Regions from separate parts of the Massilia aerilata genome, predicted to be linked through region 2. Evidence: predicted binding sites of a transcription regulator. Region 2 holds the regulator's gene; each other region holds the start of a gene.

Region 1 (5,888 bases), on a different contig from region 2:
TTGCCTTGCTGCTGCCGATCCTCGGATTCCTGGCCGGCGCGGGCCTGGACCGCATCGGCAATCCGCACCGCGTCGATTTGCTGTCGGCGCCGCTGCTGTTGATCCTCGCCTGGAACCTGCTGGTCTACCTTGCCCTCATCGTATGGGCGCTGATGCCGGCGAAGCTGACCGGCTGGGCCAGCCCGCGCCTGCTGCGCCGCCTTGCCGTCGGCAAGGATGCGTTGCCGCGCAAGCTGCCGGCGCCGCTCGCCGCCGGTATCACCCAATACCTCGGCGACTGGTCGCAGCTGGCGGCCAAGCTGACCAAGCTGCGTCTCGGCCGCACCGTGCACCTGGCGGCGGCCGCCTTCGCGCTCGGCGCCATTGCGTCCCTGTATGCGCGCGCCCTGCTGAACCAATATGCCGCCGGCTGGGAAAGCACCTTCCTCGACGCCGCCCAGGTGCACGCATTGCTGTCCTTCCTGTTCGCGCCGGCGATGGCCGTGTTCCAGCTGCAGGGCTTCTCGCTGGCCGACGTGCAGGCCCTGCGCTTCGTGCAGGAACCGTCGCCGGCCGGCGGTGCGCGCTGGGTGCATCTGTATGCGGCCACCTTGCTGCTGCTGGTCGTGCTGCCGCGCCTCGTGCTGGCGATTGTCTCCAGCCTGCGTGCGTCACGCCTGGCCCGCAACTTCCCGCTCGATCTCGGCCAGCCATACTTTCGCCTTCTGGCTGACCGCATCGGCGTGTCCGGTCCGGCGGTGCTGCGCGTGATCCCATACAGCTTCACCGTCGACGAAGCCCGCCACAAGGGTCTTGCATCGGTCGCGGCGATGGTCTTGGGCGAACAGGCGCAACTGATGCTGCGGCCTTCGTCGCAGTACGGCGATGAGCCGCAGGATACCTTGCGCGACGCCCGCCTGGACGATCCGGACGTCGCCGTCACGGCGGTGCTGTTCAACCTGGCCGCCACGCCGGAGCGCGAAAACCATGGCGCCTTCCTCGATTACCTGGTGCGCGGCACACCGCGCGGCATCGCCGTGCTGCTCGACGAATCGGGCCTGTCCGAACGTGGCGCCGGCCAGCCGGGTTTCGATGCGCGGGTAGTGGAGCGCACCGCGCTGTGGCATGAATTCTGCCGTTATCACCATAGCCCGGCCACCGTGGTCAACTTGCTGCATCCGGAGCGGCATCCGCTCGAACTGGGCAGCGGCTTGAGCGTGTCGGGAGCGCCATGAGCCAGCCGGTCGACATCCAGTTCGCCCTCGTATCGCACACGAACAACGGCAAGACCACGCTGGCGCGCACCCTGGTGGGCGTGGATGTGGGGGAGGTGCGCGACGCTGCCCACGTGACCGTGTTCGCCGAGGCGCACCTGCTGCAGACCAGCGCCGCCGGCGACCGCCTGCTGTTGTGGGACACGCCAGGCTTCGGCGATTCCGTGCGCCTGCGCAAGCGGCTGGCCATGGCCGGCAATCCGATCGGCTGGTTCCTGCGCGAGGTGCTCGACCGCTACCGCGACCGCCCGTTCTGGCTCAGCCAGCAGGCCCTGCGCGCCGCGAAGGACGCGGCCGACGTCGTGCTGTATCTGGTGAATTCGTCGGAGGATCCGCGCGACGCCGGCTACCTGGCGCCGGAGATGAAGATCCTCGAATGGCTGGGCAAACCGGTGGTGGTCCTGCTGAACCAGCTCGGTCCGCCGCGCCCGGACGAGCAGGAACAGGCGGAGCAGCGCCGCTGGAAGGATTACCTCGACCAGTTCGGCATCGTGCGCGAAGTACTGGCCCTGGACGCCTTCGCCCGCTGCTGGGTGCATGAAGACCTGTTCTACGAGCGGGTCGGCAAGCTGGTCGAGGCCGGCAAGCAGGACGGCTATGCGCGCCTGCTGGCGGCATGGAAGACGGACAATCTGCAGCGTTTCGATGCCTCGTCCAGGCTCGGCGCGCAGATGCTGGCCGGCGCCGCGCGCGACAGCCAGGCGATCGACGGCGAGACCAAGCCCGGCCTGCTGAAATCCGCGCTCAAGGCCGTCGGCCTGGGCAAGGACGAGCAGAAGCGCCAGGATGCCGCGATGGCCAGCCTGGTCGAGCGGCTGGAGCGGCGCATCGCCGACACCACTGGCGGCCTGCTGCGCCTGCACCGGCTCGACCCCGGCCAGGCCGGCCGCATCAATGCGCGTGTGCGCGAGAATTTCGCGGTGAAGGCGCCCATCGACAAGGCCCAGGCCGGCCTGCTGGGCGCGGTGGTCTCGGGCGCCGCGACCGGCCTTTCGGCCGACCTGATGGCCGGCGGCCTGACCCTCGGCGGCGGCGCGCTGCTGGGCGCGATCGTCGGCGCGCTCACCATGGCCGGCGCCGCCTGGGGCTTCAATACCAGCACCGACCGCGATCATCCGAGCGTGCAGTTCGCCGACGCCTTCCTGCGCACCCTGCTGCTCGGCGCGGTGCTGCGCTACCTGGCGGTGGCCCACTTCGGCCGCGGCCGCGGCAACTTCGTCGAAGGGGAGGCGCCGGCCTTCTGGCAGGCCGAAGTCGAGGCGGTGCTGACGCGCCGCGAGGCCGAGCTCGCGCAGTTGTGGAAGTCGGTGCGCGCGGCGCCCGACGATGCAGGCGCCGTGCGCCTGGTGGAAGCGGTGCTGGGGCCGATGACGGTCGAGACCCTGGAACGCCTGTATCCCGGATCGGCGGCACAGGCCCTGTCGCGACGGCCGGCGTGACACCTGTGCCAATTTGTCACACCTGGCGCCGCCGCCGTGCGCCTCAAAGCGCCTGACAGCGCGCTGACAAGGTCTGGCATGCGGATTGCTCTTGAAGGCTTACACCGATAACCTCAGGAGACAACATGAAGCACCCCATCCGCATCCTCGGCGCCGCGTCCGTGCTGGCCGCCGTCGCACTGACCTCGCTGCTCGCCAGTGCCCACGGCAATGTCGTCCCGCAGGCCGTCGATACTACCGGCCTGCCGGTACTGGGCGACAAATGGCGCGACGAGAACCCCTACCGCAACAACCAGCTGGCGCTGAAGATCGGCACCTCCGCCTATACCCAGAACTGCGCGCGCTGCCATGGCCTGGAAGCGGTGTCGGGCGGGATCGCACCCGACCTGCGCCTGCTCGACCGCGACTGCAACGGCATGAAGAACGAAACCAAGAAGAAAGCCTGCTACAAGGAGATGGACGGCTACTTCCTGGCCAGCATCCGGCACGGCAAGGTGCGCAACGGCGCGGTCTACATGCCGCCCTTCGAAGGCGTGTTCAACCAGGAAGCGATGTGGGCCATCAAGACCTACCTCGAAGCGCGCCGCAGCGTCGAATGAGCGCGCGCCTGAGGATCCGCGCCTTGTGCGGGCTGCTGCTGGCCAGCTGCGTGGGCGCCGCGGCCGCCGCCGAGGCGCCGCCCGCCACGCGCGAAGCCGGCACGCTCAAGGTGGCGGTGTACAACGAGCTGGCGCCGTTTTCGGACAAGAGGCAGGGCATCGACGTCGACCTCGGCGCCGCGCTGGCGGGCAAGCTGGGCCTGAAACTCAGCCTGCTGCCCTTCAATGCCGGCGACGACCTGGGCGATGACCTGCGCAACATGGTGTGGAAGGGGCATTACCTGGGCTACGGTCCGGCCGACGTGATGCTGCATGTGCCAGTCGACCGCACGCTGATGACGGCGAATCCGCAGGTGGCAATCTTCGCGCCCTATCATGTCGAGACGGTGCGCCTGGTGCGCAGTGCAGCCAGCATGCCGTCCTTCGACGGCCTGGATGCGCTGGCCGGCAAGCGGATCGGCGTCGAAAAGGTGTCGATCGCGGGCATGGTGGTGCTGGGCGAGGGCAATGGCCGCTTCCGCGACCAGGTGCACATCTACCCGAGCGCGCTTGATGCGCTGCAGCAGTTGAAAGGCGGCGCGCTGGATGCCGTGCTGGCGACGCGCTCCGAGATCGAATCGGTGATGCGCGGCGATCCCGCCTTCCCGGTCCAGGAGGCGGCCTTCGAGCGTCTGCCGCGCGCCGGCTGGGCGGTCGGCATGGCGGTCCGCAAGGACAATCTGGAGCTGGCGCGCCGGCTGCAGGCGGCCATGAACGAGATGGCCGGCAGCGGCGAACTGCAGGCCATCTTCACCCGCTACGGCGTGCGGGTGGTCAAACCCTGAAACCTAGAACTGGTACTGGGCGCTCAAGCCCAGTACCCAGTTGCGTCCCGGCGCCGGTTCGTAATAACGCTTGTTGCTGTCGCCGACGATGACCGAGCCTATATAGGTCCGGTCCAGCAGGTTGTTCACGCGCGCGTACTCGCGCAGGCGCCAGCCCTGCAGTTGCTGGTTCGCCTGCACGCGCGCGTTGACCAGCGCATAGCCGGGCGCCGGCTGCGCCGCATTGGCGTCCTCCGCATACACCTTGCCGTTGGCGACCGTCTCCAGCGCGGCGCCGTAGCGGTCGCCCGCATCCTTCCAGGCCAGCTCGCCGAACAGGCTGGTCCTCGGCACGCCCGGCAGGCGGTTCCCCTCGGCCACGCCGGTGAAGGCCTGGTCGTAGATCGCGCGCAGCAGCGTGGCGGCCACCCTTGCCGAGAAACCGGCGCGCAGCTCGGCGTCGAGCGACAGTTCGAGGCCCTGGCGCAGGGTGGCGCTGGCGTTGCGGTAGCTGGTGCGCCCGCCGGAAGAGGCGTCGACCACCAGCTCGTCGCTGGTGCGCACCTGGAACAGGGCCGCATTCAGGCGCACGTCCCTGGCCAGCATGGCCTTGGCGCCCGCTTCCAGCTGGGTGCTGGTGGCGGCGCCCAGCCCGAAATTGAAGCCGGCGCCGGAGCCCGAATAGAACAACTCGTTCAGGGTCGGGGTCTCGAAGCCGCGCGCCGCGCTGGCGTAGACGTTCAGCGCCGGCGTGACCTTGTACAGCACGCCCAGCAGCGGCGTGGTGTGGCGGTAGTCGACGCTGCCGCTGTCGTTGCCGTTCGAGAGATAGCGGTCGGCCACGTCGAAGCTCACCTGGCTGCGGCGCAGGCCGCCCGTGAATACCCAGCGTCCCAGTTCCCATTCGAGCTGCAGGTAAGGGTCGACATTGCGCACATCGTCTTCCTCGTCGCGCCGCAGCTTGCCCTTGACGCCGAACTCGTTGCCGATGAAGTTTTCGAAACCCTGGCGCCCGTCGCGCGACTTGCCGGCTTCCAGGCCGAGGGTGGTGCGCAAGGTGCCGTCGCCGAGCGGGCGCGCCATCATCCAGTTGGCGTCGAAGCCGTAGAAGTCGCGGTCGAAGTCGACCACCCCGCCGGAATGCGTGACCGGGGCCTGGAAGCCTTTCGAGAAGGACTGGTACTGGATCACGCGGCGGTTGCCGCCGTAGACGCTCAGGTGCAGGCGGTCGTCGCCGAAGCGCTGGTCCCAGCTCAGGCCCAGCTGCTGGTGGTCGATGCTCTTGCGTGTGTTGTAGCGGTCGGCCAGGGTGCGCTGCGGCGCCTGCGTGTCGGTGGTGTCGATCTCGCCGGCGCGCGGGTCGCGCTGCCAGGTGGCCCAGCTGACGCCGAGCGGGTCCTGGGTATCGTCCTGGCGCAGGCCGCTCGCGGTCAGGGTCAGGCGGGCGCCGGGCGCGGCGTCGAAAACCAGCTTGGCATAGGCCTGGTCGCGGGTGGCGGCGCTGTGGGCGCGGTAGCCGTCGGTCTCGAAGCGCGAGGCGTCGAGCAGCCAGCCGAAGCTGCCCTGCTTGCCGCCGGCATTCAGGTCGGTCTTGCGCAGGCCGTCGCTGCCGCCGGCCACGTTCAGTTCGATGTTGGGCGCGCCCTTCGGGTCGCGCGTGAACAGCTGGACCACGCCGCCGGCATGGTTGCCGTACAGGGTGGAGAAGGGACCGCGCAGCACCTCGATGCGCTCGGCCATGTCGAGGTTGAAGGTGGCGGCTTGCCCCTGGCCGTCGGGCATGGTGGCGGGCAC
Region 2 (5,888 bases):
ATCTCGTGCAGCAATAGCCAGCCACGGCCGTTCTCTTCGGCAAAATCGATGACCGGCACGCAGGGTATGCCGGCTGCGGCCAGCCAGCGCAGTCGCGCCGCCTCGCCCGCCAGTTCGGACAGGGGCGAGATGCGTTCCGTCTTGAGGAACAAGGACGGACCTAGACGTGGCTCGAGCCGGAACAGCTGCGCCCCGGAAGCGCCGCCGGACTGGAGTTCCCAGCGGCTGCCATGCAGGCGTTCCTGCCAGGATGCAGGCATCTTTTTCTTTACATCGGTCGGGCGTCCCATCGTCCAAGCTCCTCAGGAAGAAAACTGCCAATGCACGCCCGCGTGTTCAGTCCAGGTGCCGCAGCGGATGCGCCCAGTCCGGCCATACCGGCGCGAAGAAACGCGCCACCATCTCCGGGGTGACCTGGGCCAGCGAAGGCGGATTCCACACCGGTGCATTGTCCTTGTCGATCACCAGCGCGCGCACGCCTTCCAGCACTTCGCCATGTTCGAAGTTGCGGCGCACCAGCGAGCGCTCCATGCGCAGGCAATCGGCCACGTCCATCGAAGCGCCGCGCACCAGCATCTCGCGCGTCACGCACATCATCAGCGGCGAACGCTGGCGCATGGCGGCCAGGGCCTTCTGCGCGAAGGGCGCGTCGTCGCCTTCGAGCGAAGACATCACCGCTTCCACCGAAGCCGCGCCGAAGTGCCTGTCGATCGGCGCGCGCTGGGCGGACAGTTCGCTCGCGCCGGCCTGCTGCGCAAACGGCGCCGCAAAGGCGCGGATCGCCTCGGCCAGCTGTGCGCCCGGCGTGGACGCGATCAGCCCGTTCAAGGCCGCCAGTTCGGCAGCCGGCACGAACAGATCCGCCAGGCCGACGTAGAGCGCATCGGCGGCGCCGACGGTCAGCCCCGTCAGGCCCAGATACATGCCGAGCGCGCCCGGCGCATGCGACAGGAAGTGGCTGCCGCCGACGTCCGGGAACAGGCCGATGTTCACTTCGGGCATCGCCATCTTCGTGCGTTCGGTCACGATGCGCAGGCCGCTGTCCGGGCCGCCCTGGGCGATGCCCATGCCGCCGCCCATCACCACGCCATCCATCAGCGAGATGTAGGGCTTCGGATAAAAATGGATCAGGTGGTTCAGCGCGTATTCTTCGGTAAAGAAGTCTTCCAGCAAGGCACTGCCGCCAACAGGCGTCGCATGGCCGGCCTGGTGGAAAAAGCGGATGTCGCCGCCTGCGCACAGGGCTTTCTCGCTGGTGCTGGTGATGACGACCGCGGCGACGTTCGCGTCTTCGCGCCAGGCCAGCAGGGTCTCCGTCAGTGCGCGCACCATCTCCAGCGACAGCGAGTTCAGGGCCTTGGGGCGGTCCAGGGTGATGATGCCGGTGCCGTTGGCAAGCCGGGTCTGCACGTGTTCGCTCATGTTCTTTTATTTATGAAAGGGAAAGCAGTATTGTAGCGCGGCCAAAAAAACGAAAAGGGCGCCAGATGCGCCCTTCGTCTTGCCTATGCTGCGCCAGCGGAACGATCACGCTGCAGCGGCAGCTTCTCCTCCCTCAAGGTCTTCGTTGGCCATGCGTTTTAGTGCTGTGTGACTATGATCCTGCAGCATCTGCTTGTACTTCTGGACCTGGCGGTCGAGACGGTCCATCAGCATGTCGATCGCCGCGTAGAGGTCATGTGCGGCGCTGGCGACGTGAACGATCTTCCCAGCAACACGCAAGTTGATCTCGGCCTTCTGGCGTTTTTCTTTCTCGGTGAGATTGTCTATGCAGAGGATGACGTGGGAGTCGATCACTTGATCGAAATGGCGGGTGATGCGTTCGAGCTTGTTCTGTACGTATTCACGGATTGCTGGGGTTACATCGAGATGATGTCCGCTGATAGTGAGATTCATACACACTCCTTTGAAGATGCGCTGTCAGGTAACCAGTATCTGGGTGCCCTGCAGCTTATTACAAGGATTTGCGGAGGCTGACGGGCGGGATCTTCAGCGCCTCACGGTATTTCGCGACCGTGCGGCGTGCGATAACCATTCCCTGTTCCCCTAGCATCTCCGCGATCTTGCTGTCGGATAAAGGGTTCTTGGGGTCTTCTGCTCCTGTGAGTTGCACGATGAGAGCCCGGATCGCCGTCGAGGATGCTTCACCGCCTGCCTCGGTCGCGACGTGACTTCCGAAAAAGTACTTCAACTCAAACATGCCGTGCGGCGTCAGCATATATTTCTGAGTTGTGACGCGAGAAATTGTGCTCTCGTGTAGACCTAGTGTATCAGCTATCTCACGTAAAACAAGGGGCCGCATGGCAACTGCGCCGTGCGAGAAAAAGTTCCGCTGGCGCTCGACGATAGCTTGCGCCACGCGCAGGATCGTGTCGAAGCGCTGGCGCATGTTCTTGATGAGCCACTTGGCTTCCTGCAACTGTGCATTCAGCTGCGATTCCGATTTCCCCTGTTTCAGCAAGGCGGCGTAGATGCTGTTCACGCGCAGGCGCGGCATCACTTCCGGATTCAGCTGCACGCTCCAGCCGTCCTTCGCGCGGCGCACGATCACGTCCGGCACCACGAAGTCGGAGACGTCGGAGGCGAAGGCCGCACCCGGATGCGGATTGCACTGGCGGATCACGGCCTGGGCTTCGCGCAGGTCTTCGTCGTCGCAGTCGAGGGCCTTCTTCAGCTTGTTGAATTCGCGCTGCGCAAACCAGGTCAGGTAGCGTTCGACGATGACCAGCGCCATGCGCCGCGTCACCATCGCCACGCCGGGCATGCGCCGGATCTGCAGGGCCAGGCATTCGGCGGCGCTGCGCGCGCCCACGCCCGGCGGGTCCATGCTCTGCACCAGCGACAGCGCGGTGCGCAGTTCCTCGAATTCGATCTCGAGTTCGGCCGGCAGGCGCGCGTGGATGTCGTCCAGCGATTCGTCCAGGTAGCCGTTGTCGTCGAGCGAGTCGACCACGATCTCGACCAGCGCGCAGTCGCGCGGCGAGAGGCAGGTCAGGCGCACCTGTTCCATCAGGTGCTCGCGCAGCGAGATGGGGCTGGCTTCCAGCTGCGGGCGGCCGTCCTCTTCCTCGCCGCCGCTGCCGCTGCCGGAATGGCCCGACTCGCCCCACTCCATCTCGTGCTCGGCGCCGCCGGCTTCGCCGCTGTCGCCGCCTTCGGCTTCGCTGCCGCCGCTGCCGCCGTTCTCCTCGCCCTGGCCGGACGCGGGGGGCGCATCGGGCGTGGTGTTGGTCGAGGAACCGTTGTTGATGGCGCCGTCCGCCAGCAGGCGCACGGAGCGGTCGAGCGGATCGTCGAGGCGTTCGAGCAGCGGATTCTCACCCAGGACTTGTTCGATCTCCTGGTGGAGTTCGAGCGTGGACAGCTGCAGCAGGCGGATCGACTGCTGGAGTTGCGGCGTCAGCGCAAGGTGCTGTGAGGTCTTGAGTTGCAGCGTCTGTTTCATGACTACATCCTGAAGTGTTCACCCAGGTAGACACGGCGGACGGATTCATTCGCGATGATGTCGTCGGGCCGGCCCGAGGCCAGCACCGCGCCCTGGTTGATGATGTAGGCACGGTCGCAGATGCCGAGCGTCTCGCGCACGTTGTGGTCGGTGATCAGCACGCCGATGCCGCGCTCTTTCAGGAAACGCACGATACGTTGGATCTCGATCACGGCAATTGGATCCACGCCGGCGAAAGGTTCGTCCAGCAGCACGAAGCGCGGGTCGGTGGCCAGTGCGCGCGCGATCTCCACGCGGCGCCGCTCGCCGCCCGACAGCGACAGCGCCGGGTTCTCGCGCAGCTTCTCGATCTGCAATTCGGCCAGCAGCTCGTCCAGGCGTTCCTGGATGCGCGCCTTGCTCAGCGGCTTGCCGTTCTCGCGCTGCAGTTCCAGCACCGCGCGGATGTTCTCTTCCACCGTCAGCTTGCGGAACACCGAGGCTTCCTGCGGCAGGTAGGACAGGCCCAGCATGGCGCGGCGGTGGATCGGCAGGCTCGTGATGTCGGTGCCGTTGATGACGATGGCGCCGGCATCGGCCGGCACCAGGCCCACGATCATGTAGAACGAGGTGGTCTTGCCGGCGCCGTTCGGGCCCAGCAGTCCCACCACCTCGCCGCAGGCGACCTGCAGCGAAACGTCGCGCACCACCAGGCGCTTGCCGTAGCTTTTCTGCAGCCCCTTGGCGACCAGGGTGCTGCCGCCGCTTGCGACGGCGGTCGGGGTGGCGTCTGCGTGTACTTCCATCATTGCTTTCCTGCTTCCGGTGGCGCCGCCGGCGTAGGGCGGCGCGTGTAAAAAGTGACGCTGACGCGGTCCTTGCCGGGCTTGTCGGCGCCGCTCACGTCATTCATGTTCAACAGGACTTCCTTGCGGGCGTCGTAGGAAATGAACGGGCCGCTCATCTCCCTGGTCACGGTACGGCCGTCGAGCTGCCTGATCGTGGCATGCGAGATCAGCTTGACGATGTCGGTGCGCTCGTCGTATTCCATGCGCTCGCCGTAGCCTTCGTCCCACTCGTCGGCGCCGCCGTCGCGCTTCTGGCGGAACGACGCGGCCTTGCCGTTCGCCCCGAACAGGACCACGGAGCGGTAACCCTCCGGCGTTTCCCTGATCTCGGCGCGCTCCGCCTTCAGCAGCATGCTGCCGCGGGTGCCGATCACGTTGCCGGTCAGGATCACGGTCTGGGTGGCCTGGTCGATCGTCGCCTTGTTGCCTTCGACATTGAAGGGCTTGAGCGCATCCGCCCGCTCGGCCTGCGCGAGCGGCATCAGCAACAGCGCAAGGGCAGCGGCGAGTGCGCGCTTCATTTACTGCTTCCCTGCCGGCGCGGTGCGGCGCGGCGCGATGATGATGGTGCTGCGGCCGCCGCCCGCCTTGCTCTCGCCGCTGGCGTCGTTGAAGACGTTGGCCTGCTCGGTGCGGTTGTCGTAGGAGATGAAGGGACCGTTCACCTCGCTCGTCATGCGCTTGCCTTCCAGCTGCTTGACGACGGCATTGGCGAACAGCTTGACCACTTCGGTGCGCTCGTCGTATTCGATGCGCTGGGCCTGGCCTTCGGTCCACAGGTCGGGGCCGCCGTCGCGCTTCTGGCGGAAGCTGGCGGTCTTGCCCGGCGCGGCGGTCAGCGTCAGCAGCATGTAGCCCTCCGGCGTTTCCTTCAGCACGGCCTTGTCCGACTTGATCAGCAGGGTGCCGCGGGTCAGCACCACGTTACCGGTCAGGATGCGGGTCTGGGTGGCTTCGTCGATGTGGCCGTTGTCGAAGTCGATCTGGGCCTGCTTGAGCGAATCGGCGCGCTCGGCCGAAGCGGTCAAGGCGGCCAGCGACAGCATGGCGACGGCGATTATTTTTTTCATTGAATGCGGTCCTTTCAGGTTGTTCCTGTCAGCGTTGGCCACGCGGCGGGTAGACGATCCGGCCGCGCCCGCCCAGCGTCAGCTGCTGGGTGGCGTTATTCGCCACCATGCCGACCCCGGTCGCGGAGGCATGGCCCAGCGTCATCTGGATCGGCTTGTCGGTTTTCGAGATTTCCTCGTCCGGCAGCACGGTCAGGGCCTCGGTGCGGATACGCAGCGGATCCGAGGTCTTGCTGCCGGGGCGGGAGATGTCGACGTTGCCGCTCAGGTCGATCTGGTTCTGGTCCTGGTTGACGTGGGCCTTGTCGGCCGTCATGGTCATGCTCGGGTGGTCCGTGCTCATGCTCTGCACCACAGGCTTGTCGATGTCCGAGGTGTTGTCGTTCGGGCGGTGGGTCAGGCGCTCGCCCGAGATCACGTAGCGCGGCTGGCCGGTCTCCGACATCCGCACGAAGCTGAAGTTGTCGATGATGTAGTCCGGGTCGTTGCCCACGTTGACGTTCGGCCCCTGCGCCTCGCCGCGCATCACCTGTACCAGCCAGAAGC
Region 3 (5,888 bases), on a different contig from region 2:
GTTCCTCGATGCGGCCGCGCAGCATGCGCCCGCCTAGTTCGTCGACCTGCACCGCCATCAGGCGCGGCGCGAATTCGACCACGTGGGTGTCCAGCTTCATGTCGCGCAGAGCCTTGGCGCATTCGAGGCCCAGCAGGCCGCCCCCGATCACCACGCCGGAACGGGCCTGCGCGCCGCACGCCAGCATCGCTTCCAGGTCTTCGATGGTGCGGTAGACGAAGCAGCCGGCGCGCTCGCGGCCCGGTACCGGCGGCACGAAGGGCGAGGAACCTGTGGCGAACACCAGCTTGTCGTAGCCGAGGACTTCGCCGCTGGCCAGGGTCAGAACCTTCGCCAGGCGGTCCACCGCCACCACCTTCGCGTTCAGCTTCAAGCTCAGGCCCGGGCGTTCGAAGAAGCCCGGCGCGACCAGCGACAAGTCGTCCGCGCTGCGGCCGGCGAAGAATTCCGACAGGTGCACGCGGTCGTAGGCGGGACGCGGCTCTTCGCACAGCACGGTGACATCGAAGGCCGGCGCACCGGCATCGCCGTACAGGGTTTCGAGGAATTTGTGGCCGACCATGCCGTGGCCGATGACGATCAGTTTCATGGCAGGTAATCCTTATGCTGCGGCAGGTGCCGGAGTTTCAGCGGGGGCGGCGCCGAAGCGCACGCCGATGGCGCACACGCTGGCCGCCAGCACGGCGCCGCCGAGGATGAACAGGGTCTGGCGCACGTCGCCCGTGCCTTTCATGAGGAAGCCGGCCAGCACCGCGCCGACGTTGCCGCCGGCGCCGACGATGCCGGCCACGCCGCCCAGCGCCTTGCGGTTCACGAAGGGCACCAGCGCGTAGGTGGCGCCGCAAGCCATGTGGGTGCACATGCCGAAGGCCAGCATCGCCACGATGGCCAGCGCCACGCTGGCGGTTTGCGAGAACCAAAGCAGCCCCAGGCCTTCGCCCACCATCAGGATGAAGAGCAGGTTGACGCGGCTGTTCAGGCTTCCTTTCGAGGCGGCCTTGTCCGACAGCCAGCCACCGAGGGCGCGGGAGAACAGGGCCAGCAGGCCGAAGCTGCCGGCCGCCATCCCCGCTTCCTTCAGGGACAGCTTGAAGTGGTCGACGTAGTAGACCGCAGCGACGTTGTGGATGAAGAGCTCGATGCCGAAGCAGGCGCCGTAGGTGACGAACAGCAGCCATGCGCGGTAGTTGCGGCAGGCCTCGATGAAGCTCGCCATGCCACCCTTGCCGCTGGCTTCGAAGGGCGTGCCGGCCGCGCGCAGTGCGGCGTAATTCCCTTCCGGGCAGTCCTGGGTGAACTTCCAGTAGACCACCGCCATCACCAGCATCAGCACGCCCGGCACCAGCAGGGCCACGCGCCAGCCCATGGTCTCGCTCACGCCCAGCATGATCACGGCGCCCATCAATAAAGGCATGGTGGCCTGGGCGACCCCGCCGCCGCTGTTGCCCCAGCCGGCCGCCGCCGCGTTGGCGGTGCCGACCACGCGCGGGCCGAACATCACCGAGGTGTGGTACTGGGTAATCACGAAGCTGGCGCCGACCGCGCCGATCCCGAGGCGGAACAGCAGGAAGCTTTCGTAGCTCTGGGCCATGGCCACGCCCAGCACGGGGATGGCGCCGATCGCCAGCAGGCCGGTGTAGGTCTTGCGCGGACCGAAGCGGTCGCACAGCGGGCCGACCAGCAGGCGCACGAGGATGGTGATGGCGACCGCCGCGATGTTGATGTCGGCGATCTGCGAGATCGACAGGTGGAACTCGCCTTTGATGACCGGCATCAGCGGCGCGCAGGCGAACCAGGCGAAGAAACAAACGAAGAAAGCCACCCAGGTCAGGTGGAAGGCACGCATCTGCGGCGTGTCGAAGGAAAACAGCTTGATGTTGTTCGCTTTGGCCATGCATCGCTCCCGAAAAAAGAAAGGCGCCCGCTGCCTGGCCGAGCACATGTCGTATGTGTTCGGGTGCAGCGGACGCCGTTGTCCTTGTAAACGTCTATTTCATGGGGATCGCCGTTGATCCTCGATGGGAGTATTTGCAAGAGCCGTGCCAGACGCCCTTCCCCCTGGCGCAAGCCGCAATGCCCGGCGCATGCGCTTCATTGCGGTGCACCATGCGCGAAAACGGGGCGCGGGGCCGCACCGTCAAAGGAAGAGATATATGCAAGCGGGTCCTGGCCGTTCCATACCCGGCCGTCCATCAGCACGGAGGAACGCAGCAGGCCGGCCGGCGACGCCACCCCTGCCAATTCGGCCGCTTCGCGGTACAGGCCGACCCGGTTTACGCGCGTGGCGACGGCCAGGTAATCCGGGTCTTCGCGCAGCAGGCCCCAGCGCCGGTGCTGGGTCATGAACCACATGCCGTCGGACAGCCAGGGGAAGTTGGCCTCGCCATGCGCGTGGAAGTGCAGCGGATCGGGGTCGAGCCAGCCCCGTCCCAGGCCGTCTTCGTAACGGCCCTGCAGGCGCCCGGCAATCAGCTCGCGGCCGGCATTGACCCAGGCCGGGCTGGCGAGGATCTCGGCGGTGGCGTCGCGGTGCGCGGGCGAAGCGTCGATCCAGCGTGCCGCCTCCAGCAGCGCCGCCACCAGCGCGCGGCAGGCATCCGGATTGGCGTCGGCGAAGGCGGCGGTGGCGCCCAGCGCCTTGCCGGGATGGTCGGGCCAGATGTCCTGGCTGGCCGCCACCGTGACGCCGCAGCCGTCGAGCACCGCCCGCGCGCCCCAGGGTTCGCCGGCGCAGAAGCCGTCGATATGCCCGGCCGCCAGGCTGGCCGCCATCTGCCCCGGCGGCACGGTGGCAAGCTGGATGTCGCGCAGCGGATCGATGCCGGCGGCGGCCAGCCAGTAATACAGGAACATCGCGTGGTTCCCGGTCGGGAAGGTGTGCGCGAAGGTGAACGGTCGGGCGCCCCCGCGCCGGCGGCTGCGGCGCATGTGGGCCGCCAGCGAAGGACCGTCGACCACGCCCTGCTCCGCCAGCGCGCGCGACAGGGTGATGGCCTGGCCGTTGCGCGACAAATTCATCAGCACCGCCATCGGCACGGCGCGCGAGCCGATGCCCATCTCGACGCCATATATGAGCCCATACAGGACGTGCGCGGCGTCCAGGCTGCCCGCGATGAGGCGGTCGCGCATGCCCGACCAGGAATGCTCGCGGCTGAGGGCCAGCTTGATGCCGTGTTTTTCGTCGAGGCCGAGTACGGAGGCCATCACCAGTGGGGCGCAGTCGGTGAGGGGCAGGAAGCCGGCGCGGATGGTGGGGTTTGCAGGGGTCATGTTATCTCTTCCACCGTCATTCCCGCCTTCGCGGGAATGACGAGCATCGGTCTACTATAAAAGGTCTTCCACATCGAGGACGCGCTGCGCCACCTCGCCCAGCCGCAGCTTGCGGTTCATCGCCATGCTGCGCAGCCGCTGGTAAGCCTGTTCCTCGCTCAAGCCGCTGCGCGCCATCAGCACGCCCTTGGCTTTTTCCACCAACCTGCGCTCGGCCAGCTGGCGGCGCGTGTCGGACAGCTCGTCCAGCAGCTTGCGCTCGCGCCGGAAGCGCGCCAGGGCCACGTCCAGTACCGGCTTCACGCGCGCGGCCTGCAGTCCGGCCACGATATAGGCCGACACGCCGGCGTGCAGCGCGGCGTCCATGCTGGACGGGTCCTGGTCGTCGGTGAACAGCACGATCGGGCGCGGCTCGTCGCGGGTGGCGATCACGATGTGCTCGAGCACGTCCCTGGCGTCGGATTCGCTGTCGATGATGATCATGTCCGGCTGGATCTGGGCGATCCGCTCGGGCAGGAAGATATCGGCCGGCAGCGAGGCGACGATGTCGTAACCGGATTCCAGCAGCCCGATGCGCAGCGCCGTGTTGCGTTGCGCCTGCGCCGCCATGGCCTGCTCACCGGCGCCGGGTGCGGTGTTGACCACGACGATGCGCAGGGTGCGCTGGACGGAAGGGGGCGATTTCATGCCTATCGGATATGCAAGTTTCGGGCCAGAGCTCGACTGGATGTCCTCAGAGATATTGACAGCGCGTATATCAGAGCCAAAGACAAGCCACAGTTTGCTTCAAGAAAACATTCACAAATCCAATGGAGAACATCACGAACTAAAAGTTCACTTATGTCTGAAGTCTACCTATACTGCACCGCAACAACACAGTATTTATCGGAGAACTTCATGAGCACCGCAACGATCACCCAGGCGCAGGACAAGGGACTGCGCCACCAGTTTGCAGAGACCGCCCGCAATATCCGCGCCTTCGCGATCGAACTCTATGTCGCCCACGGCGGCTGGTTCTCGCACGACGCCACGCGCGCCGGGCAAACCTCGCGCCGCCAGCTGCTGTCGCTGGCCGCCGCCGCCGAATCCCATAGCCCGGCCCTGTCGGCCGAACTGCGCCACTTCGCTTCCAAATAACAAGGACACCATCATGACCCCAGTCGAATACGTCACCGTCGCCATCTCGGCCCTGGCCATCCTTACCCGCATCGTGTTCTTCATCCGCAACCCGTCCGTGACCACCCCGGCCGAGCTGTGGATCAGCGAACACCCGCAGCTGAAGGAACTCGGCTAAACCCGATTCAGCAGCACCGCTCGCGTCTCCGCGCCCGGCATTGGCCGGGCGTTGTCGTTTACGCATGCATATATAATTCCCACCCTGCATTAATGTCGGCTGAGCTAGAATGTTTTTTTGCAATTTCTACTCGACAAGCAACGATGCGCCTTCCTCTTTCCGCTTCCGCTCTCACCGTCCTGGCCGCGCTGCTGGCCGCCCCTGTCTTAGCCGCGACGCCCGTCACCCTCGACCAGGCCATGGCCCATCCCGACTGGATCGGCACGCCCGTGGAAGCCGCCTGGTGGAGCTGGGACGGCAAGCAGGTCCTGTACAAACAGAAGCGCACCGGCTCGCCGCTGCGCGACATCTGGCAGACCGGCGCCACCGCCGGCATCAACAAGGCGCGCCAGGTCGGCGACGCCGAGCTGTCCAAAATCGACAGCCCGGACGTGGCCTACAACCGCGAGCGCACCCGCGCCATCCTGCTGCGTAACGGCGACCTGTTCGAGCGCGACCTCAAGACCGGTGAGCTGGCGCAGATCACGCGCGCCAGCGGGGTTGCCATTGGCGGCGTGCAGTATTCCGCCGATGGCCGCAGCGTGCAGTTCCGCGTCGGCGACGACTGGGCCAGCTGGGACCGCGCCAGCCGGTTGATCTCGCCGCTGGCCGTGCTGCGCGCAGCCAAGGATCCGAATGCCGCGCCGGAGGCGGACGCGCTGCGCGACATGCAGCTGCGCCTGATCGCCACCCTCAAGCGCCAGAAGGACGAGCGCGATGCCCAGCGCAACCGCGCCGAGGAAGAACGCCGCGCCGATCCGACCCGCGCCCCGGCCCCGATCTACCTCGGCGACAAGCTGGCGATCGTCACTTCGCACCTGTCGCCGGACGGGCGCTGGGCCTTGGTGGTGACCGGGCCGAAGGATGCGGATAAAGGCCGCGTCGGCAAGATGCCGCGCTACGTGACGGAATCCGGCTATGAAGAGACCTCGGACGAGCGCACCCGCGTCGGCCGCAAGGACCCGCGCCCGCACGGCCTGAAGCTGGTCAACCTGCAGACGCGCGAGGTGAAGGACCTGTCCTTCGACGTCCTGCCCGGCATCAAGGACGATCCGCTGGCCGCCATGCGCGCCGAGCACAAGCTCGATGCGCTCAAGGGCAACCGCGCGCTCAAGATCGGCTTCGGCGGCGAGACCATCGTCTGGAGCCCGAACGGCGCGAATGCCGCCGTGATGCTGCGCTCGGTCGACAACAAGGACCGCTGGATCGCCACCGTCGATCTGCCGCGCGCCGCGCTCAAGCCGGTGCACCGCCTGACGGACCAGGCCTGGGTCAACTTCGACAA
Region 4 (5,888 bases), on a different contig from region 2:
GCGGCGCTCAACAACCTGGCGTTCGCCTATCAGCAGGAAAACGATGCGCGCGCGCTGCCGACGGCGGAGCAGGCATACAAGCTGGCCGGACAGAATGCGGCAATCATGGACACGCTGGGCTGGATCCTGGTGCAGAAAGGCGATACTGCACGCGGCATCGAGTTGCTGCGCAAAGCCGTCGCCGCCGAACCGAAAGCCTCGGAGATCCATTACCACCTTGCCGCTGGACTGGCGAAAAGTGGCGACAAGGCCGGTGCGCGCAAGGAAGTCGAGCAATCGCTGGCTGGCGATCAAAGCTTTGCCGCCAAAGACGATGCAAAAGCACTGCTAAAACAACTTTGATGTAAAGCGCGCCACTCCGGTGGCTTTTTCCCAGCTTCGCAATGACGGCCTCCAGGATGAGCCCACCATGACTTCGATGACGCAAGAACAAGACTACGAACAGGCACCCACCGGATTTTTCTCTCGGTTCGCCGAGCGCTTTCTCGGCAAGAGCGACGTTCTGGTCCCCTACTTTAATTTCCGCAAGGTATTAAAGGGGGACATGGAATCCTATGTTCTGAAAGAGATTTACCGGCTGCGTTACGACGTCTATTGCCTCGAGCGTCATTATCTGGAGGCCAGCGATTTCGAGGAAGAGCTGGAAATGGACGAATACGACGATTGCTCGATCCATTTTGCCGCTTACACGCTGAGCAACGATATCGTCGGCACGGTCCGTCTGGTGCAGCCGGCGCCGGGCAAGATCTACCCCTTCGAAACGCATTGCGCGGCGTTTCCGGAATTCGTCTACCCGGCGCGCGACAATGCTGCCGAGATCTCCCGTCTGGTCGTCAAGAAAACGCATCGGCGGCGCCGTGGCGACTCGATGGAGGGTATTTCGGCGGATTTCATGGAAAAAGGCAGCACGAAGTCGATTCAACCGAGGCCAACCGTACGGCGCGACAAGCGCGGAAATAGTCCGCTATTATTGCTCGGCATGTATCGCGAGCTCTACAGGTACAGCCGCCAGAACGGTATCCGTTACTGGTATGCCGCCATGGAACGCTCGCTTGCGCGTTCGCTGGAAAAGATGGGATTCAAATTTGTGCCGATTGGACCGCAAGTCGACTACTACGGTCCAGTCACGCCCTTTGTCGCAGATTTGGATGAGTTGATCGGCCGTCTACAAAACGAAAACAAGTTTCTGGCTGCTTGGTTCAATGATGAGCCGATCCCCATGTGGATCATGGTGAAAACCATGGTCGGCAACTTCCTGGAGGGTCGATTCAGGAAAAAATAAAAGGGTCCGTCAGGACAATAAATGGGATGAACAACGGAAAAGCATACGCCGCGCCCAGCGCCTTCCTGCCACCAACGGATTATGGGGCGCACCAGGAACGTATCGATTACGTCAACCGTAAAATTTTCCGAATATACCTGGGCAACCATGCCAGTACGGTGCCCAGCGATATCTTCAAGCTACGCCACCAAGTGTATTGCGTGGAATGCGCTTTTCTCCAGGCAGAACAGTACGTAGACGGCCTGGAGTTCGACGATTACGATAGTGTTTCCACCCATTTCGCGGCCTACACGATGGACGAGAAACTGGTGGGTGCAGTCAGGCTCGTGCAGCCCAAAGGTGCCAAGCCATATCCGTTCGAACTCCACTGCCGGACCTTCGACGATTTCGAGATGCCCGACTCGGAGCAATGTGCCGAGATCTCGCGCCTGGTAGTCAGGAAAAGCCATCGCCGCCGGCGCGCGGATAGCGTGCTCGGCATTCCCGGCTTCGGGTCGGAAGAGCCGCCGATCGATCCCGCCATCGACCGCCGAGACTATACCTCACCCATGCTCTTGCTCGGCATGTACCGCGAAATGTTCCGCCACAGCTTCGAGACAGGTGTGCGCTACTGGTTTGCGGCAATGGAACGTTCGCTCGCCCATGCCCTGAAAAAGATGGGTTTCCGATTCACGCCGATCGGCCCGGAAGCCAGCTATTACGGCGCCGTGACCCCCTACGTCCTCGACCTGGAAGATTTGCGCGACAAAATGGCATCCGGCAACCCGACACTGGCAGCCTGGTTCAGCGAACGGCTGCCGGTGGTCGAGCATCATGCCGCGCACCTGCACGTGGTGCGCCAGCAGGAAAATTAAGCGGCAATACTGACGCGCTTGGTGATGTGGTTGCGAAAGCTGTGGATGACCATGTTCGGCGCCGCAGGCACTTCCATTCCCGCCAGCGTGTCATGCATCATTGCCACCGCCAGGGCGGCCACCGAGAAACTACCCACGGCAATCTGCGATGCCGGGCAAGCCGTGCCATCTTCCATGATGGTCAATGCCTTGGCGACTTCCTCCCGAACTTGCTGGTCGAGATGGGCGCCGATGCGTGCCATCACACGGCCGAACACGGCCGTATAGCTCAGGTTGCCTTCGGCCGCGGCGGCCTCGACGTCCCGCTGCAGGATTTCGGGCAAGGAATTGCCTGAGTTCGGCGGGAAATACAGCACACCGGCGCCGAAGCCGATGTTCATCGCCGTGAAGATCGGCTTGCCTTGCGCGGCTGCATTGCCGTGCAGGGCCAGCACCGCCTCCAGGTCCACGAAGTCGATGGTGTCGAAGATGAGGTCGACCTTACTGACCAGGTCAGCGGCGTTGTTCTTGTCGAGCATGGCGACGTGGGCCTCGACTTTGGCTTCCGGATTGATGCGCAGGATGTGCTTTTTCAACGCTTCGACCTTGGTCATGCCGACATCCTCGAGATCGAAGAACTGGCGATTCAGGTTGTGGGCGTCGATCGTGTCGCCGTCGATCAGCACGAAGTTCTGGAAACCGCTGCGCGCCGCGCAGATGACTGTGCTGCTACCCAGCCCGCATCCTGCAAACAGGACTCGGACGTTACGTATCTTGTCCTGTGTCGCGATGTTGATATAGCCGCCGTTTCGCTTGGTAAATTCGTCGTAGTTGAATGTAGTCATAGTGGCTTGGTGAAAGTTATCGTGGAAATCGGTACAGGGCACTGCTCCAGGCCAGCTATTATGCGACAGATGTGTTCGCTAGTTAACTGTCGGTTTTTCTTACAGCCACATTATGATAATTTCCAAAATTTTACGATGAGTCGATTTTTTCTTTTAAAATCAATTACTTAAAAATAAAATTTAAAGATGGCACAGATAATGCTTAATACTCTGTGTCGCTGTTGTGTATAACTACCTTGTGAGGATCAAGATGAACATGAAGAAGATTTCGGGAATTGTCGCTGGAGCCGCACTGGCCCTCGGCATGGCAGCTCCAGCAAGCGCCCTGACCTTGGTCGCTGGCGATATCAAAATTACTATCAATGCGTTCGACGCTGGCACCACTGGCTACGGTGATACTTTGGGTAAAAAATGCGACACCGTCGACACCTGCGACGCTGCTGCTTTGTATAAAGCGCCAAATTCGTTCGACGGCAAGGAAGATACCTGGGGTATTTTCTCGGTACAGTCCATCTCGCGTCTGTCGAACAATCAAACGCTGTTCAGCATCGAGAAAGATGGCTACATGACCGGTGTTTTCGGTGGCCTGAAAGACATGCGTGTCAGCGTGATCGGTGACGAAGATGGTGGCGACATGACGACCGTTACCTACAGCACTGGTGGCTGGATGAACCTGTATCTGAACAGCGCCAATTACGATTTTACCCAGGGCCCCTCCGCCCGTATTGGTGAAAAAGGCTACAACGGCATTTCCAATACGGGTGGCGAACTTGCTCTCTCCGCTGTTTTCAGCGGTGACGCAGTTAAGAATCGCCCAGGTGCCACTTATACCTCCACCTTCCAGAACGATAACATTTCTGGTTTTGGCGCAGGTTACTTGGACGTGACCGGCGGCTCATGGCAAGAGGTTTTCGATACCAACATGCAAAATGACCTGAACGGTCACGCGCATGATCTGTACCTCAAGACCACTTTCGGTCAAACCGGCCGTTCGTCGGGTGCCGGTTGGACTGTCGACGCAACCGGAGACGTGCAAGGCAATATCGGCGAAGTCCCGGAACCGGGTTCGCTGGCTCTGCTGGGCCTGGGCCTGGCTGGCGTGGCTGGCCTGCGTCGTCGCCGCAAGTAATCGTCAGGACAAGCGCCGGATAATCCGGCCTTGCCAGGCCGAAGCCGCCATCGGCTTCGGCTTGACGGAATTCTTTACACCCTGCAAAGCCTCGGCTTGCAGGGTGTTTTCATTTCTACTTTGTTATTTTTACTGCTGGACCTGGCCGGCGTCGACGCGCGGCGTGATGAAGGCTTTATGGAATAGATGCCGCGAGAGCAGCAGGGGCGGCATGCGCAGCCAGTTGCCGCGCACATATAACATGCTCAGCGCCAGCGGCGTCAGGGCATCGGCGCAGCTCGGGTGGGCCGGCGCCAGGCCGCGCAGGAACAGCCGGTCCATCAGCGCCAGCAGTGCCCGGCCCGGGCTTCCGCCCCCGCTGCCCGCGTCCGCCAGCACCGTGTCCGGCACCGGCGTGTTGAACAGACGCACCGCATAGCGCAGCGCATAGAACAGCGGCCGCTCGAGCTCGAGCGCGCGCGCACGCGGCGCCAGCCCCGCCCAGAACCCGGCTTGTCCGCCGAACTCCAGCAGCAAGCGGTGGATATCGAACAGGTCGCGCAAGCCATGCTTGAATTCGCCGTCCGAGAACAGGTGCACGGCGCTGTGCAGCACCATGTCGTGCGGGGCCAGCACCTGCACAGGTGGGAGGCCGTCGCCGGCATCCGCCACAGTCACCGCGGCCGCGCGCAACTTGGCCGGATCGGGGCGCGCCGCTGCAGTCTCCGGCACGATCGCGTGATGGACGTCGATATTGGTCTGGCGCCGCACGTGATGCATTGGCGGCAATTCGTGCATCCACTCGCGGTAATAACGCTGGTCGTAGGCATCGTGGTGAGTGCTGGCCCAGCCGTGCAACATCAGCGCCGATTCGACCTCGTCCAGCCGTGACTTGGGCACGAGGATATCGATGTCGCCGTACAAGCGGCCCTCGCCAGCACGCAGGCCGGCCATCGTGTAGGCCGCACCCTTCAGCAGGATGAGCGGCAAACCGGTCGGCCGCAAAGCACTCTGGATACAGTCGACCTCGAAGCCTACGGCCTGGCGATGGCGCGTTGCCAGCGCGCGCGACCAGTCGAGCTGGGCGCGCGCCTGATGCGGCACCTGGTCGAGGGTGCCGGCTTCCTCGATGGTAGCAAGCAGGGTCGGCGTCAGATTCGCACTGGTTGACTGACGCAATAGCAAGTTCCAGTCGGCCAAGCTGAACGAGGCGATCTGACCGGGACTGCGCAGCGCAAGTAACAATATCGACATGTGCTTCACTGCCGAGGCCTCTCCAGGGCAGCGAACAGGGCAATTGCCTCATCTATGTTGCTGTAACGAAAATCATAGCTGGCGCAGCCGTCTATCACAGCCGTCAGGGTCTGGAATCCGGCAGCCCCCATATGGCTATAGTTGAATGCATTTTCTGCCACGCGGAAAAAGGCGCGCGCATGTGGAATCGGTACCAGTGAGGTTGCGGCACCAGACTCGTATTTGGGGAAAACGATCCAGGCGGGCTGTGCCGTCTCGTCGGCGCGGGCAATGCTCTCGGACGGCGCTTTCAGGTGCGCTACCGTTCCTTTGGTGGTGTTGCCGACCGGGACACTGAATACGGCGTCGGGCACATAGTTGCGGATCACCTCGATCGACCGGTTCTTCAAGCTGACCGGGCGCGGCACCGGCACCAGGCGTGCGTCCGCCAGACGAAACATCGCCAGCTCGTCGGATAGCAGGCGCCAGCCACGGTTGACCAAGGCCGCGCACAGGGTGCTCTTACCTGACCCTGGTGGCGCCGGCAGGATCGCTGCCAAGCCATTCCTTTCGACGACGGCTGCATG

What was found. The regulator sigma-54, encoded in region 2, starts transcription at its own class of promoters, with help from an activator protein. The targets are predictions, from matches to a motif close to TGGCANGNAANCTGCTTT.
Region 1: pedF (cytochrome c-550 PedF) is a predicted target of sigma-54. The motif match lies at 2,767-2,784, and genes of this name have one in related genera.
Region 3: ACFPO9_RS20420 (ANTAR domain-containing response regulator) is a predicted target of sigma-54. The motif match lies at 3,968-3,985, and genes of this name have one in related genera.
Region 4: ACFPO9_RS27450 (PEP-CTERM sorting domain-containing protein) is a predicted target of sigma-54. The motif match lies at 3,148-3,165, and genes of this name have one in related genera.

Annotation. Positions count from the first base shown of each region.
Region 1 is NZ_JBHSMZ010000003.1:12,011-17,898, reverse strand. Features, by position in the region: gene ACFPO9_RS04610 (DUF2868 domain-containing protein) at 1-1,214, shown strand, start outside; gene ACFPO9_RS04605 (DUF3482 domain-containing protein) at 1,211-2,692, shown strand; gene pedF (cytochrome c-550 PedF) at 2,818-3,291, shown strand; gene ACFPO9_RS04595 (substrate-binding periplasmic protein) at 3,288-4,115, shown strand; gene ACFPO9_RS04590 (TonB-dependent receptor family protein) at 4,119-5,888, opposite strand, start outside.
Region 2 is NZ_JBHSMZ010000010.1:105,286-111,173, reverse strand. Features, by position in the region: gene ACFPO9_RS15070 (APH(3') family aminoglycoside O-phosphotransferase) at 1-290, opposite strand, end outside; gene ACFPO9_RS15065 (enoyl-CoA hydratase/isomerase family protein) at 337-1,422, opposite strand; gene hpf (ribosome hibernation-promoting factor, HPF/YfiA family) at 1,528-1,896, opposite strand; gene ACFPO9_RS15055 (RNA polymerase factor sigma-54) at 1,955-3,445, opposite strand; gene lptB (LPS export ABC transporter ATP-binding protein) at 3,448-4,230, opposite strand; gene lptA (lipopolysaccharide transport periplasmic protein LptA) at 4,230-4,793, opposite strand; gene lptA (lipopolysaccharide transport periplasmic protein LptA) at 4,794-5,342, opposite strand; gene lptC (LPS export ABC transporter periplasmic protein LptC) at 5,371-5,888, opposite strand, start outside.
Region 3 is NZ_JBHSMZ010000016.1:216,062-221,949, forward strand. Features, by position in the region: gene nirB (nitrite reductase large subunit NirB) at 1-589, opposite strand, end outside; gene ACFPO9_RS20410 (MFS transporter) at 602-1,894, opposite strand; gene ACFPO9_RS20415 (CmpA/NrtA family ABC transporter substrate-binding protein) at 2,092-3,270, opposite strand; gene ACFPO9_RS20420 (ANTAR domain-containing response regulator) at 3,325-3,957, opposite strand; gene ACFPO9_RS20425 (hypothetical protein) at 4,168-4,407, shown strand; gene ACFPO9_RS20430 (hypothetical protein) at 4,421-4,564, shown strand; gene ACFPO9_RS20435 (S9 family peptidase) at 4,708-5,888, shown strand, end outside.
Region 4 is NZ_JBHSMZ010000026.1:473,270-479,157, reverse strand. Features, by position in the region: gene prsT (XrtA/PEP-CTERM system TPR-repeat protein PrsT) at 1-342, shown strand, start outside; gene ACFPO9_RS27465 (PEP-CTERM/exosortase system-associated acyltransferase) at 410-1,282, shown strand; gene ACFPO9_RS27460 (PEP-CTERM/exosortase system-associated acyltransferase) at 1,309-2,136, shown strand; gene ACFPO9_RS27455 (ThiF family adenylyltransferase) at 2,133-3,002, opposite strand; gene ACFPO9_RS27450 (PEP-CTERM sorting domain-containing protein) at 3,211-4,089, shown strand; gene ACFPO9_RS27445 (nucleotidyltransferase domain-containing protein) at 4,219-5,322, opposite strand; gene ACFPO9_RS27440 (HprK-related kinase A) at 5,328-5,888, opposite strand, start outside.